Regions from separate parts of the Pectobacterium atrosepticum genome, predicted to be linked through region 1. Evidence: predicted binding sites of a transcription regulator. Region 1 holds the regulator's gene; each other region holds the start of a gene.
What was found. Region 1 encodes CRP, which controls carbon source genes, mostly activating them, when cyclic AMP is high. Its sites were predicted from a motif close to ATGTGANNNNNNTCACAT; they were not measured.

Region 1 (4,837 bases):
TGTCGCAGTTACCGTCTAATATTGAGTATCAGCTAACGGAACACGGCGGGCATGTCGGCTTCGTCGGTGGAACATTGCTGAAACCGGAAATGTGGCTGGAACAGCGCATTCCCAATTGGCTTAGTCCATTTTTGGACCACGCCACCGGTTCTTTTTATTCAGAAACAATTTTTACTCAGGAAACATAGCGTGATTATTCCCTGGCAACAGCTCGATCCAGAAACGCTGGATAGCATCATTGAATCTTTCGTCCTGCGGGAAGGCACTGATTACGGCGAACAGGAGCGCTCGCTGGCGCAGAAAGTAGAAGATATCCGCAGCCAACTCCAATCTGGCGAGGTCGTTTTGGTGTGGTCTGAGTTACATGAAACGCTAAACATTATGCCGCGCAGCCAGCTCAATGCCGGAGGACATGCCCCTTATTGAGCATGGCGAAAGGCGTGAAAGAGCGCGCCAAACATGCTAACAATGAGAGCAATTACGTCATTTTTGAGAATGCGCGCAGGCTTTCAGCCTATGCGGGCATCGCGATCACGGAGTCACGCACCTTATGTCACATCAGCATCCGATTATTGCAGTTACGGGTTCCAGTGGAGCGGGAACCACGACCACCAGTCTGGCTTTCCGTAAGATTTTCCAACAATTCGACCTGCGCGCAGCCCAGTTGGAAGGTGACAGCTTTCACCGCTATACCCGCCCAGAAATGGATATGGCGATTCGTAAAGCGCGTGATTTAGGACGACACATCAGCTATTTCGGCCCAGAAGCGAATGACTTCAGCCTGCTGGAACAATCGTTTATCGAATATGGCCTGCACGGACACGGCCAGACGCGTAAATACCTTCATACTTACGATGAAGCCATTCCTTATAATCAGGTTCCTGGGACATTTACGCCGTGGGAACCGATGCCGGAACCTACCGATATCCTGTTCTATGAGGGATTGCACGGTGGCATAGTCACCGATCAAAACGACGTGGCACAGCATGTCGATTTGCTCGTCGGCGTAGTACCGATCGTCAATTTGGAGTGGATTCAAAAGCTGATTCGTGACGTCAATGAGCGCGGCCACTCGCGTGAAGCGGTAATGGATTCCGTTGTCCGCTCCATGGAAGACTACATCACCTATATCACGCCGCAGTTCTCTCGCACCCATATCAACTTCCAGCGCGTACCAACCGTGGACACCTCCAACCCGTTCGCTGCCAAGTCGATTCCCTCACTGGATGAAAGTTTCGTCGTCATCCACTTTCAGGGATTAGATAATATTGATTACCCCTATCTGCTCGCCATGTTGCAGGGCTCGTTTATTTCTCACATCAATACGTTAGTCGTTCCCGGCGGGAAAATGGGGCTGGCAATGGAATTAATCATGGCACCGCTGGTGCAGCGGTTGATAGAAGGGAAAACGATCGAATAACCGACACTGAGCACGGCAAGACGTGCCAAGAGGATAATGCCAATCGTTTAAGCATCGAGATACACGGGCTTAAGCGACCAGCATTAATGCTCAGAGAAAGGAATTACGGCAGTATTCTAATTTCGTGACTGTGCGTCACTTCAACGGCTTTGCCCAGCATCAATGCCACAGAGCAGTATTTTTCCGCTGACAGCTCGACAGCCCGCTCGACAGCTTTATCGGTCAGCCCTTTCCCCGTCACGATAAAATGCAGATTGATATGGGTAAATAAGCGCGGCGCTTCAGACCGACGCTCTGAGGTTAATTTCACCTCACAATCCGCCACATCGTTACGGCCCTTTTGCAGAATCGACACCACATCAATCGCGCTGCATCCCCCTACGGACATCAACACCATTTCCATCGGACTGGGCGCTTTATCGCCAGAATTACCGTCCATCAATACCTGATGTCCTGATGCGGATTCGCCCAAAAACGTTAAGCCTTCAACCCATTTTACCCGAGCCTGCATGATGTCTCTCCACTAAAATTTTTTTGAAAATTTATACCGTTACTGTACAAAAACCAGCGTTAATCAGAGCTTTGTCATGCTGAAGCGAGACAACACAAGACACATCCTTAAAGCTGTGTTAAAACGAAAATAGAATAGACCTTTTCTGGACAAACCCAGAAACGAAGAAGATGATGACGTAGCCAGAAATACCCAGCCACGTTTACGGTGCGGCAAAGCAGCAACCGAAAAACCAAGGGTACAGTGGTTCCAGTATATTCCCTGACGTCATTCTGCCTAGACTGAATTTTATTTTTTTAGCAGTTAAACACGCCGTACAGGGAACTCTGACCCCTGTAATTTGCGCAGTGAATTACAACAGAGGATGATAGCGAATGGTTCTCGGCAAACCGCAGACAGACCCGACTCTCGAATGGTTCCTTTCCCATTGTCATATCCACAAGTATCCATCGAAGAGCACGCTGATTCACCAAGGTGAAAAAGCAGAAACGCTTTACTACATCGTGAAAGGCTCTGTCGCAGTGCTAATCAAAGATGAAGAAGGCAAGGAAATGATTCTTTCCTACCTCAATCAGGGCGATTTTATTGGTGAGCTCGGCCTGTTTGAAGAAGGTCAGGAACGCAGTGCTTGGGTTCGGGCAAAAACCGCCTGTGAAGTGGCTGAAATTTCTTATAAAAAATTCCGCCAGCTCATTCAAGTTAACCCAGATATCCTCATGCGTCTGTCTGCACAAATGGCAAACAGACTTCAGATTACCTCAGAAAAAGTCGGCAACCTCGCCTTCCTTGATGTAACTGGCCGTATCGCCCAAACATTACTCAACCTGGCAAAACAACCTGATGCCATGACGCATCCAGATGGCATGCAAATTAAAATTACCCGTCAGGAAATTGGGCAAATCGTTGGCTGCTCGCGTGAAACCGTGGGCCGCATTCTGAAAATGTTAGAAGACCAGAACCTGATCTCTGCGCACGGTAAAACGATTGTCGTTTACGGCACTCGCTAAACCCCTGTCGCGATACCCTACCAATAAAAAAGCGTGAAGCCTCGGCCTCACGCTTTTTTTTATCGCACAATGCTTATCACAAAAAAATGGTTTATCAAATAACGGTTTATCACAAAATAACGTGAACTCAGTTCGCCGTGTTAACCACTTGAGCGACAGCTTTAGCGAATTTCTCCATCCCCTGCGCAATATCATCTTCATCAATGATCAAAGACGGCACAAAGCGGATCACGTTCGGCCCAGCCATCAACACCATAAGCCCCTGAGCCGCTGCAGCAGCCAAGAACTCACCCGCGCGACCATGCCATTGCGGTTTCAGCTCAGCCCCCAGCAAAAGCCCCATACCGCGGACTTGATCAAATACGCCATACTGCTGGTTGATTTTATCAAGCTCACTGACAAAGCGATCGTGACGATCCGCTACGCCCGATAGCACTTCCGGCGTATTGATGATATCCAGCGCAGCTTCCGCCACTGCACAGGCCAGCGGGTTGCCGCCATAGGTGGTGCCGTGTACCCCAACCGTCATGACCGATGCGATCTCTTCCGTCGTCAGCATCGCACTAATCGGGAAACCACCGCCCAACGCTTTAGCCGTTGTAAGGATATCCGGCGTAATACCATAGTGCATATAGCTAAATAATTTACCGGTACGTCCCATTCCACTCTGCACTTCATCAAATACCAGCAGCGCTTTATGTTGATCGCACAAGTCACGGACGCCCTGCAAAAATTCAGGCGTAGCGGGTGTAATGCCGCCTTCGCCCTGAATCGGCTCCAGCACGACCGCGCAGGTGTGATCGTCCATCACCGCTTTAACGGCAGCTAGGTCGTTGAACGGAACATGCACGATATCAGCAGGTTTAGGCCCGAAACCATCGGCATATTTAGGCTGTCCGCCAACCGAAACGGTGAACAGCGTTCGGCCATGGAATGCATTGTAGAAAGCAATAATCTTGGTTTTATATGGACTATGGCGTTTAACCGCATAGTGACGCGCCAGCTTAAATGCGGCTTCGTTAGCCTCTGCACCGGAATTAACAAAGAACACACGGTCAGCAAAAGTGGCATCAATCAATTTGCTCGCGAGGCGTAGCGCAGGTTCGTTGGTGAAAATATTGCTGGTATGCCACAGCGTTTCACCCTGCTGCCGCAATGCGTTAACCAGCGCAGGATGGCAGTGACCGAGCGCCGTAACCGCAATGCCACCGGAGAAATCGATATACTCGCGGCCGTCCTGATCCCAGACGCGGCTCCCCTTACCTTTCACTGGTACAAACTTCGCGGGTGCATAAACCGGCAAAATCACCTTATCGTGAGTATCCCGTGTCACCGCTTTCTGCTCTGCTGCCATTTGCTGCCTCACTCTGCTGTCCATTACGTCAGAAATGAAAATATAGTCAATAAATATGCATAAAAAATCACTCTCAGGCAATATTAAATCAGCCAATGAGGAGAATAAGTTTCTATGCGATTAAATTTTAAGGAAATTATCCAAAAGCTGATGCCCTTGCTGACTGAGAATACTCTCTGGATGGAACTGCACGCCTTCCAGCGGCAATGAGCGATGGCGTATCCCCATAATCTCGTCACGCTGTCCTTCATATTCGCTCCAGGCTGTGACCTCAAAGCAATCAGGTAGCGAAGCGGAATCAATGATGAGTGAATGATAGCGGGTGACCGTCAAAGGCTGAGCCAGCCCAGTGAAAACCCCCGTATCGCTGTGCGCAATCGCTGAGGTCTTCCCGTGCATGACCTGTCGTGCCCGCACCACACGTGCGCCGAACGCCTGCCCCATAGTCTGATGGCCAAGGCACACACCCAAAATAGGCAATTTATCGGCAAAGTGACGAATAACAGCCAGTGAAATACCTGCCTCATCTGGCGTACAGGGGCCCG
Region 2 (4,837 bases), 770 kb from region 1:
GCCGAAGAAACGATGAGCGGTTTAACGGGCTACGTGCGCGATGTGAATGAGATCATCAGCGAAATTTCGCAGGCCAGCCGTGAACAGAGCGACGGGATTAACCAGATGAACCTAGCTGTTGGGCAAATTGATACCACGACCCAGCAGAATGCGGCTCTGGTTGAAGAATCTGCCTCTGCGGCACTTTCCCTGCAAGCACAGGCCTCCGTTCTGGCGGAGGCGGTGAGCACCTTTAAACTTCTGTCGTATGGCAATGGTAAAACCGCCTCTTACGCATCGGCACCAACGCGCACGCCAACGCTATCTTTAGCACCAGCAGCGGCGAAAGACCAAAGCAACAACGACAATTGGACTACGTTCTAAGGGTGGCTCTATAACACGGTGAAACAAACGCCACCGTTGTTTGGTGGCGTTTTAGATCGTAGGTAAGAACGGAAACGTGTGATGGTGTTACGCCACACCGTTTTTCTGAAACCATGCCAGCATACGCTGCCAGCCGTCACGTGCGGATTCTTCATGGTAGCTAGGGCGATAATCGGCATGGAAAGCATGCCCGGCATCGGGGTAGACAATAATTTCTGCCGTCGCGTTGGCGGCACGCAGCGCCTGCCGCATGATATCCACGTGTTCCAGCGGAATACTCCCGTCTTTCGCTCCGTATAACCCCAGCACGGGCGCTTCCAATTCTGTTGCGATATCGACCGGATTTTTGGGGCTATTCAGCGTTTTCTCACCCGTAAATTTGCCGTACCAGGCAACGGCCGCTTTGAGCTGCGGATTGTGCGCGGCGTAGAGCCAGGTGATGCGCCCGCCCCAACAAAACCCCGTTATCGCCAGCTTACTGGCATCGCCGCCCTGTTTAATCGCCCAGTTAGCGGTGTGATCGAGGTCGGACAGCACCTGCGTATCAGGAACCTTATGCACCAGCTCGGTCAGGATTTGCTGAATGTCGTTGTATTGGCTAGGGTCGCCCTGACGAAAATACAACTCTGGTGCAATGGCCATATAGCCCTGTTTGGCGAGCCTGCGGCAGACATCCTGAATGTGTTGATGAACGCCGAAAATCTCCTGCACCACCAGGACAATTGGGAGCGGCCCGTCATGGTTCGCCGGTCTGGCGATATACGCGGGTAGTTGCTCCCCCTGAGAAGGAATAGTGGTTTCACTGGCAATAATACCGACAGAATCCGTCGTAATGATGGAGAAGCTCTGCGGTTCCACTGCTGGGGATAACCCTTGGGGAAGATGTTTGAAGGTCGTCTGTTCATCAGTCTTCATTACGCGCTCTCCTGTTACTGGCCAACTGGCTTTCATATAAAGAGGGATTTCAGAGCATCTATGATAAATACTATCAATGATTAAAGAATCTACACTAGAAGACAATTAATCGGCAAAAATGAATTTCCCATCCGATAAAAAGTGATTTAAGTCACATTTTTTATGTATGTTGATCTCCGTTTCTTTTTGGTAGGTGACTCTCATCACTTAAAAAAACGTACTGATGCGCTAGAGTCTTTTATTGGACGGACGCTTACAGACTGCTACAAGCAGCATAGATGAGGCGTTCGGCGCGATTTCTCTGAATACCCAACTGATTGCCCGGGAGGCAGTTATGTCTACATCTGATGTGTTCCATCTTGGTCTGGTCAAGAATGATTTACAGGGCGCAACGCTGGCTATCGTGCCCGGCGATCCTGAGCGTGTTGAAAAAATTGCTCGCCTGATGGATAACCCGGTGCATCTGGCATCACACCGCGAATTTACATCCTGGCGTGCTGAGCTGGACGGAAAAGCGGTGATTGTCTGCTCGACGGGTATTGGCGGGCCGTCAACGTCAATCGCGGTAGAAGAACTGGCTCAGCTCGGCATTCGTACTTTCCTACGCGTCGGCACAACGGGGGCGATTCAACCCGGTATTAATGTCGGTGATGTACTGGTCACCACCGCCGCTGTACGTCTTGACGGTGCGAGCCTGCACTTCGCGCCGATGGAGTTCCCAGCCGTTGCTGATTTTGGCTGCACCACTGCGCTGGTGGACGCGGCGAAAGCGTCGGGTATTGCGTTGCATGTGGGCATCACAGCATCTTCAGATACGTTCTATCCCGGTCAGGAACGCTATGACACTTTCTCTGGCCGTGTTGTACGTCGTTTCCGCGGTTCTATGGAAGAGTGGCAGAGCATGGGCGTTCTGAACTATGAAATGGAATCAGCCACGCTGCTGACCATGTGTGCTAGTCAGGGGCTAAAAGCAGGTATGATCGCTGGGATTATTGTTAATCGTACCCAGCAGGAAATCCCAGATGTAGCAACGATGAAGCTGGCCGAGACGAACGTGATCAAAGTGCTGCTGGACGCGACTCGCAGTTTGTTAGCCGCTGAATAAGCACAAAAACTGATGGTATTTTGGGCTGGTCATCGCAGAGGCCAGCCTTTATCCTAATAACTTGTTCTGGTTTATTGGGTTAACCTGCGACGCGCTCTGCGTGTGTAATACGGTTGCCTTGCTCGCCTTTCAACCTCGCAAGGAGATGTATGACCGAACCAACGTTGCTTCATCCCTCTTTATTACCGCTTGACGGCGGAATCAATTTCCGTGATTTAGGTGGTAACCGCGCTGCTGATGGGCGGCTTATCCGACACGGTAAACTTTTTCGTTCTGGCTCGCTGGATCTGCTGAGTCAGGCGGACTGTGAACACCTTGCTGGCGTGCCTATTTCTCATGTCGTGGACTATCGGGATGTCGATGAAATTGCGCAGAAGCCGGATATATTATGGACTGGGGCCAATTATCACGCCTATCCGGCTAATCCATTACGTCACGAAGTGACAGCCAATCTGGATTCGTTGGGGTCTGATGTGTTGGCGGCCTTTGATTCCCGAGCGTTTATGTTGGAACTTTACCGCCGTTTGCCTTTCAATAATTCTGCTTATAAACAGCTGGTGTCGCTGTTATTACGGCCGGATGAGGGCGGGTTGGTACAGCACTGCGCGGTGGGTAAAGATCGCACGGGTATCGGTTCGGCGCTGGTGATGTTTGCGCTGGGGGCAGATGAGCAAACCGTGATGGAAGATTACCTGCTCACGGATACGACACTGACGCCATTCCGCCAGCAGCTACTGGCGCATTTGTCGGAAACGCTGAATGAGAAAGCGCTCGGGCAGTTCTCTTATGTGCTATCAGTGCAGGAAGAGTTCATCGTGACGGCGTTGCAGGCTATCTACGAACGACACGGATCGATCGACAGCTGGCTTGAAGTGGAATACGGTCTGGATAATCGTGCGCGGAATTATTTGCAGGATAAATATCTGGTGTAAGGTTTTAGTTTTAGGCCGGTCAACTGACCGGCCTTTGTTTTTGCTTCAGTGTGGTTTTTACTTCCGCATAGCTTTTACTGCTTGGATGATTAACCCGTATTACGCATACCTGCTGCGACGCCAGCGATGGTCACCATCAGCGCCAGCTCCAAGTCGGCATCCGGTTGTTTTTGCTGACGTGAACGATGCAGCAGTTCGGCCTGCAGCACATTCAGGGGATCGGTGTAGACGTTACGTAGTGCGATCGACTCGGCGATCCACGGTAGATCTGCCATCAGGTGATCGTCGTTGGAGATCGCCAGCACAATGTTGATGTCGGCGGCTAACTGATCGCGCAGCTGTTTTCCTAACGGCCACAGTTTCTCTTCTACCAAACGCTGATCGTAATACTCCGCCAGCCATAGGTCGGCTTTGGCGAACACCATCTCCAGCATGCCGATACGCGTCGAAAAGAACGGCCAGTTGCGACACATTTCTTCCAACTGCTCCTGCTTGCCGTCATCGACCACTTTCTGTAGCCCAGCCCCGGCACCGAGCCACGCTGGTAGCATCAGACGGTTCTGCGTCCAAGCGAAAATCCACGGGATCGCGCGCAGGCTTTCCACGCCGCCGTTCGGACGACGCTTAGCCGGGCGTGACCCCAGCGGCAGTTTACCTAGCTCCAGCTCCGGCGTAGCGGCGCGGAAGTAAGGAACGAAATCTGGGTTTTCACGAACGTATCCGCGGTACATATCGCAGGACACGCGGGACAGTTCATCCATCACCTCGTGCCATTCCTGTTTTGGCTCCGGTGGTGGCAGCAGGTTCGCTTCCAGAATCGCACCGGTATACAGCGCCAGACTGCTGATGGTGACATCCGGCAGGCCGTATTTAAAGCGGATCATCTCGCCTTGTTCCGTAACGCGCAGGCCGCCTTTCAGACTGCCCGGCGGCTGTGACAACAGCGCGGCGTGAGCTGGTGCGCCACCGCGACCGATGGAACCACCGCGTCCGTGGAACAGCGTCAGTGCGATACCCGCTTTCTCACAGGTTTTGATCAGCGCGTCTTGTGCACGGTACTGTGCCCAGGATGCGGCCATCACGCCTGCGTCTTTTGCCGAATCGGAATAGCCGATCATGACCATCTGTTTGCCCTGAATAAAGCCGCGATACCAGTCGATGCTTAGCAATTGCGTCATGACATCATCGGCGTTGTTCAGGTCGTCTAACGTTTCAAACAGCGGCGCGACGGGCAGAGCAAACGGGCAGCCAGCCTCTTTGAGCAGCAGTTGAACGGCCAGCACGTCGGAAGGCGTACGCGCCATTGAAATAACGTAAGCGGCAATAGAACCCTGTGGTGCTTTAGCAATGACCCGACAGGTATCCAGCACTTCTTTGGTATCTGCACTCGGTTCCCAGTAGCGCGGCAGCAGCGGGCGTTTGGAGCTGAGTTCACGGATCAGGAATGCCTGCTTATCGGATTCTGACCAGCTTTCATAATCGCCCAGACCCAGATAGCGGGTAATTTCGGCCAGCGCGTCGG
Region 3 (4,837 bases), 1.2 Mb from region 1:
AAGACGCTATGTGGAAAATGGCGAGTTCTTGCTGGAAGCTAACGATCTGGGCGCAGTCAACATCGCAGCCGAACGCAACCTGCCATTTGTCGCCGGACACGCGCTCAACTGCTACAACGCGTACACCCTACGTGTGCTGCACAAACAAGGCATGGTGCGCTGGTGCATGCCGGTCGAACTCTCTCGTGACTGGCTACAAAACCTGCTGAACCAGTGTGAAGAGCTTGGTTTTCGCCATCAGTTTGAAGTGGAAGTGCTCAGCTATGGCCATTTGCCATTAGCCTATTCCGCACGTTGCTTCACCGCCCGCTCAGAAGATCGGCCGAAAGATGAATGCGAAACCTGCTGCCTTAGCTACCCGCAAGGCAGGAAAATGCTGTCGCAGGAGAATCAGCAGGTCTTTGTCCTCAATGGCATCCAGACGCAAAGCGGCTATTGCTACAACCTCGGCAACGAGCTGACGTCAATGCGGGATTTGGTCGATATTGTCCGGCTGTCTCCAAACGACATCACCACTCCGGCTATGTTGGATACCTTCCGCGCCAACGAACAAGGCAATATGCCATTAACGCTGCAAAATCAGGCCGATTGTAACGGCTACTGGCGTCGCGTCGCCGGCCTTGAGCTCGTTCAATAACTCACATCCTGTCAGGGCGGCCAACCGCCCTTTCCTTCCTAAGCGCACCTTTGAACTACGTATAACCGCGACATTCCATCATACTGCTCTGACTTTCATCATTGACTGACAGCGTTAGCATCTATCGACAAGGTAGAGTCAGTGAACAACAAAGTGAGCCATATTATGTCCACACCTTCTCAATCCGCTGTGTTTTCCGTCCTCGATCTTGCGCCGATTCCGCAAGGTGCGACAGCACGTGACGCCTTCCATCGCTCGCTGGATCTGGCACAACATACAGAAAAATGGGGCTATCACCGATATTGGCTAGCGGAACACCACAGCATGACCGGTATCGCCAGTGCAGCAACATCGGTGCTTCTCGGCTATCTTGCTTCGGGTACGCAGCGCATCCGTCTCGGTTCTGGTGGAGTTATGCTGCCGAACCACTCGCCGCTCGTCATCGCCGAGCAGTTCGGTACATTGGAATCGCTGTATCCTGGCCGTATCGATTTGGGATTAGGCCGCGCACCCGGGACCGATCAACGCACCATGATGGCACTACGTCGTCACCTTAATGGCGATATCGAAGATTTCCCACGCGATGTGCAGGAACTACAGCGCTACTTCGCTGATGCACAACCGGGTCAGGCAGTACAGGCCGTCCCAGGACAAGGTTTACACGTTCCGATCTGGCTACTGGGTTCTAGCCTGTACAGTGCACAGCTGGCAGCAAGACTGGGTTTACCTTTCGCCTTTGCTGCCCATTTTGCACCCGATATGTTGCTGGAAGCATTCCGCCTCTACCGTGAGAATTTTGTCCCTTCAGCCACCCACGCCAAGCCTTACGCGATGGTTTGCATCAATGTGGTTGCAGCCGATAGCGATCGGGATGCACGCTTCCTCTTCACTTCGATGCAGCAACAGTTCATCAACCTACGCCGTGGCACACCGGGCCCGCTGCCCGCACCAGTAGAAAACATCAGCACAGTCGGGTCACCTGCCGAACAGTTTGGCACTGAGCAAGCCTTACGGCTGTCGATTGTCGGCGATCGCACGAAAGTCCGTCATGGGTTACAGAGTCTTTTGCGTGAAACTCAGGCAGATGAAGTGATGATTAATGGTCAGATCTTTGACCATCAAGCACGTTTACAATCTTTTGAAATTGCGATGGATGTGCAGAAGACGCTCTGACATATATAGATAGATTTATTGCAGCCAAAAAAAAACGACCCGTGAACGGGTCGTTTTGCATTGCAGCTTATTTCGTTGAAACAATCCGCATTAAAACAAATTGTATTGAAGCTTACGCGTCAGCAGGACGACGACGTGGAGCACGCGGTGCCGCATCACGGTTGACAGAACGTTCACGACGCTCACCGCCGTTAGCGTTACCTTCACGGCGTTCACCACCACCGAAAGAGCGACGTGGAGCTGCGCCATCACGACGTTCACCACCCGTACCAGCACCAGCAGGACGGCTGCCGCCACGACGTTCTGGCTGTGCTACTGCATCACCCAGCAATTGCATATTCATTGGTTTGTTCAGAATACGCGTGCGGGTAAAGTGTGATAGCAGGTCGCCCGGCATACCTTTCGGCAGTTCGATCGTCGAATGAGACCCGAACAGCTTGATGTTACCGATGTAGCGGCTGCTGATATCACCTTCGTTGGCGATAGCACCAACGATATGACGTACTTCAACACCGTCATCACGACCCACTTCGATACGATACAGTTCCATTTCACCCGACTCACGACGCTCACGGCGTTGTGGACGGTCACCGTCACGGGGTTCACGGGAATCGCGAGCATCGCGAGCATCGCGGGGTTCACGGCGACGATCGCCACGTGAATCACTACGAGACTCATCACGATCGCGGAATTCGCGGCGAGGACGGAATGCCGGTTCCGGCGGCAGAATCAGAGGACGTTCACCCTGCGCCATTTTCAGCAGAGCAGCAGCCAGCGTTTCGATATCCAGCTCTTCCTGCGGTTGCAGCTTCGTCAGCAGAGCGCGGTACATATCCAAGTCGCTGCTTTCCAGCTGTAGCTGTACTTTTGCAGCAAATTTAGCCAGACGGCGTTGCCCCAACAATTCCGCATTTGGCAATTCCACTTCAGGAATCGCCAGCTTCATTGTGCGTTCAACGTTGCGCAGCAGGCGACGCTCGCGGTTTTCTACAAACAGCAATGCGCGACCAGCACGACCAGCACGACCGGTACGACCAATACGGTGCACGTAAGACTCGGAGTCCATCGGGATATCGTAGTTGACTACCAGACTGATACGCTCAACGTCCAGACCACGCGCCGCAACGTCGGTCGCAATCAGGATATCCAGACGACCATCTTTCAGGCGCTCCAGCGTTTGCTCACGCAGCGCTTGGTTCATGTCACCGTTTAGCGCGGCACTGTTATAACCACTACGTTCCAACGCTTCGGCCACTTCCAGCGTAGCATTCTTGGTACGAACGAAAATAATCGCCGCATCAAAATCTTCAGCTTCAAGGAAACGAACCAGCGCTTCATTTTTACGCATACCTTGCACCGTCCAGTAGCTCTGGCTGATGTCTGGACGCGTAGTCACGCTTGATTGGATGCGAACTTCCTGTGGATCTTTCATGAAACGACGCGTAATGCGGCGAATCGCTTCTGGCATGGTTGCAGAGAACAGTGCAGTTTGATGCGTAGCAGGGATCTGAGCCATGATGTTTTCAACATCTTCGATGAAGCCCATACGCAGCATTTCATCAGCTTCATCCAGTACCAGACCACTCAGGTTGGACAGATCCAGCGTACCGCGTTTCAGGTGGTCCAGCAGACGACCTGGAGTACCAACAACAATCTGTGCTCCACCACGCAAAGCGCGCAGTTGAACGTCATAACGCTGGCCGCCGTACAGTGCAACAACGTTAACGCCGTGCATATGCTTGGCAAAATCACTACAAGCTTCAGCAACCTGAACAGCCAGTTCACGGGTTGGAGCCAACACCAACATCTGCGGCGCTTTTAACTCAGGTTTTAAATTATTGAGTAATGGCAGAGCAAAAGCCGCAGTTTTACCACTGCCGGTCTGTGCCATACCCAGCACATCGCGACCGTTCAGCAGGTGAGGAATACATTCAGCCTGAATCGGCGATGGTTTTTCATAGCCCAGATCGGTCAGGGCATTAATAATAGGAGCAGACAGCCCCAAATCGGAAAAAGAAGTAAATAAATCAGTCATGTACACGTGCCTCATTAGACATGGCGGCCAGTCTACATAACTTGTCGTGAAAATTTTCAGTCATTTTCATTGAAAAGTGTGAACCGGCTCAAATTGGATTAAAAAGCGAACAAAAAAGCCCTCACCCGTGAAGGTGATAACCGAAGTTTTTCAGGCTGATTAAGTGTTCGTCAGCTATTGCTGGTCCGATCCTGATAGGTCGTCTTGCTCTTGGCCTAATAGCGCCAATTCCAACAATGCATAGCGGTGCTCAACAAAGTTATGGACGTTGTTGGCAACCGTCAGCTTGAACAGCGCCAAAGCGGTGTTCTTGTCCCCCAGACTTAGGTAGTGCTTACCTAAATAGAAGTCAGTTTCACTGAGATGCTCAGCGAGCGAAGTGTTATTCGTAGCTTCTTCCTGTAAACGCTGCATCAGTGTTTTTTCACTGATACTGCCCAGGTAGAATTCGACAATATTCCATCCCCAAGGCCCTTTCTTGACGTCGTCATAGCGTTTCTTCAACGCAATTTTGGCCGTCTCTGGATTGATTTCTCGCTCCACAAGATACAGCCATAACGAACGGAAAGGATCATTCGGATCGTCTCGATAAAACGCCAGCAGATCATCCTGCGCTAACAGATAGCGACCGCCATAATACAAAGCGATGCCACGGTTTAAACGCGCGTAATTGTAAGTTGGATCAAGCTCTAGTACAGAATCAAACGCTTCATAGGCAGCATCAAAATTGCTTGCCTGCGTTAAATAGATACCCAAATAGTTAAAAACTTCTGGAATATCAGGGCGGATAGTCAGCGCTTGTGAAAAATCATTCCGCGCTAATGCCCGTAACCCGAGACTATCATACAGCACTCCGCGCTCATATAATAGCTGTGCTCGCTCATCATCGGTTAATGCCCGGCTTGCAAGGATTTGTTCCATGCGTGCCAGGATCACTTCCTGCTGTAAAGTCGGCTGTAACGGAATCGCCAATACTGCGTCTTTACGCCAAT

Region 2: a site for CRP is predicted at 1,418-1,435, ahead of udp (uridine phosphorylase). Genes of this name have one in related genera too.
Region 3: a site for CRP is predicted at 3,922-3,939, ahead of yrbN (protein YrbN). Genes of this name have one in related genera too.

What each region holds. Positions count from the first base shown of each region.
Region 1 covers NZ_CP009125.1:4,432,486-4,437,322, forward strand. The annotation lists gene GZ59_RS19755 (hydrolase) at 1-188, shown strand, start outside; gene GZ59_RS19760 (YheU family protein) at 190-426, shown strand; gene GZ59_RS19765 (phosphoribulokinase) at 551-1,420, shown strand; gene GZ59_RS19770 (OsmC family protein) at 1,524-1,931, opposite strand; gene crp (cAMP-activated global transcriptional regulator CRP) at 2,306-2,938, shown strand; gene argD (bifunctional acetylornithine/succinyldiaminopimelate transaminase) at 3,066-4,292, opposite strand; gene GZ59_RS19785 (aminodeoxychorismate synthase component II) at 4,413-4,837, opposite strand, start outside.
Region 2 covers NZ_CP009125.1:209,111-213,947, forward strand. The annotation lists gene GZ59_RS00940 (methyl-accepting chemotaxis protein) at 1-363, shown strand, start outside; gene GZ59_RS00945 (dienelactone hydrolase family protein) at 451-1,278, opposite strand; gene udp (uridine phosphorylase) at 1,613-2,383, shown strand; gene GZ59_RS00955 (tyrosine-protein phosphatase) at 2,533-3,315, shown strand; gene ppc (phosphoenolpyruvate carboxylase) at 3,405-4,837, opposite strand, start outside.
Region 3 covers NZ_CP009125.1:668,283-673,119, reverse strand. The annotation lists gene GZ59_RS03015 (U32 family peptidase) at 1-637, shown strand, start outside; gene GZ59_RS03010 (luciferase-like monooxygenase) at 803-1,810, shown strand; gene GZ59_RS03005 (DEAD/DEAH family ATP-dependent RNA helicase) at 1,923-3,845, opposite strand; gene yrbN (protein YrbN) at 3,838-3,909, opposite strand; gene nlpI (lipoprotein NlpI) at 4,020-4,837, opposite strand, start outside.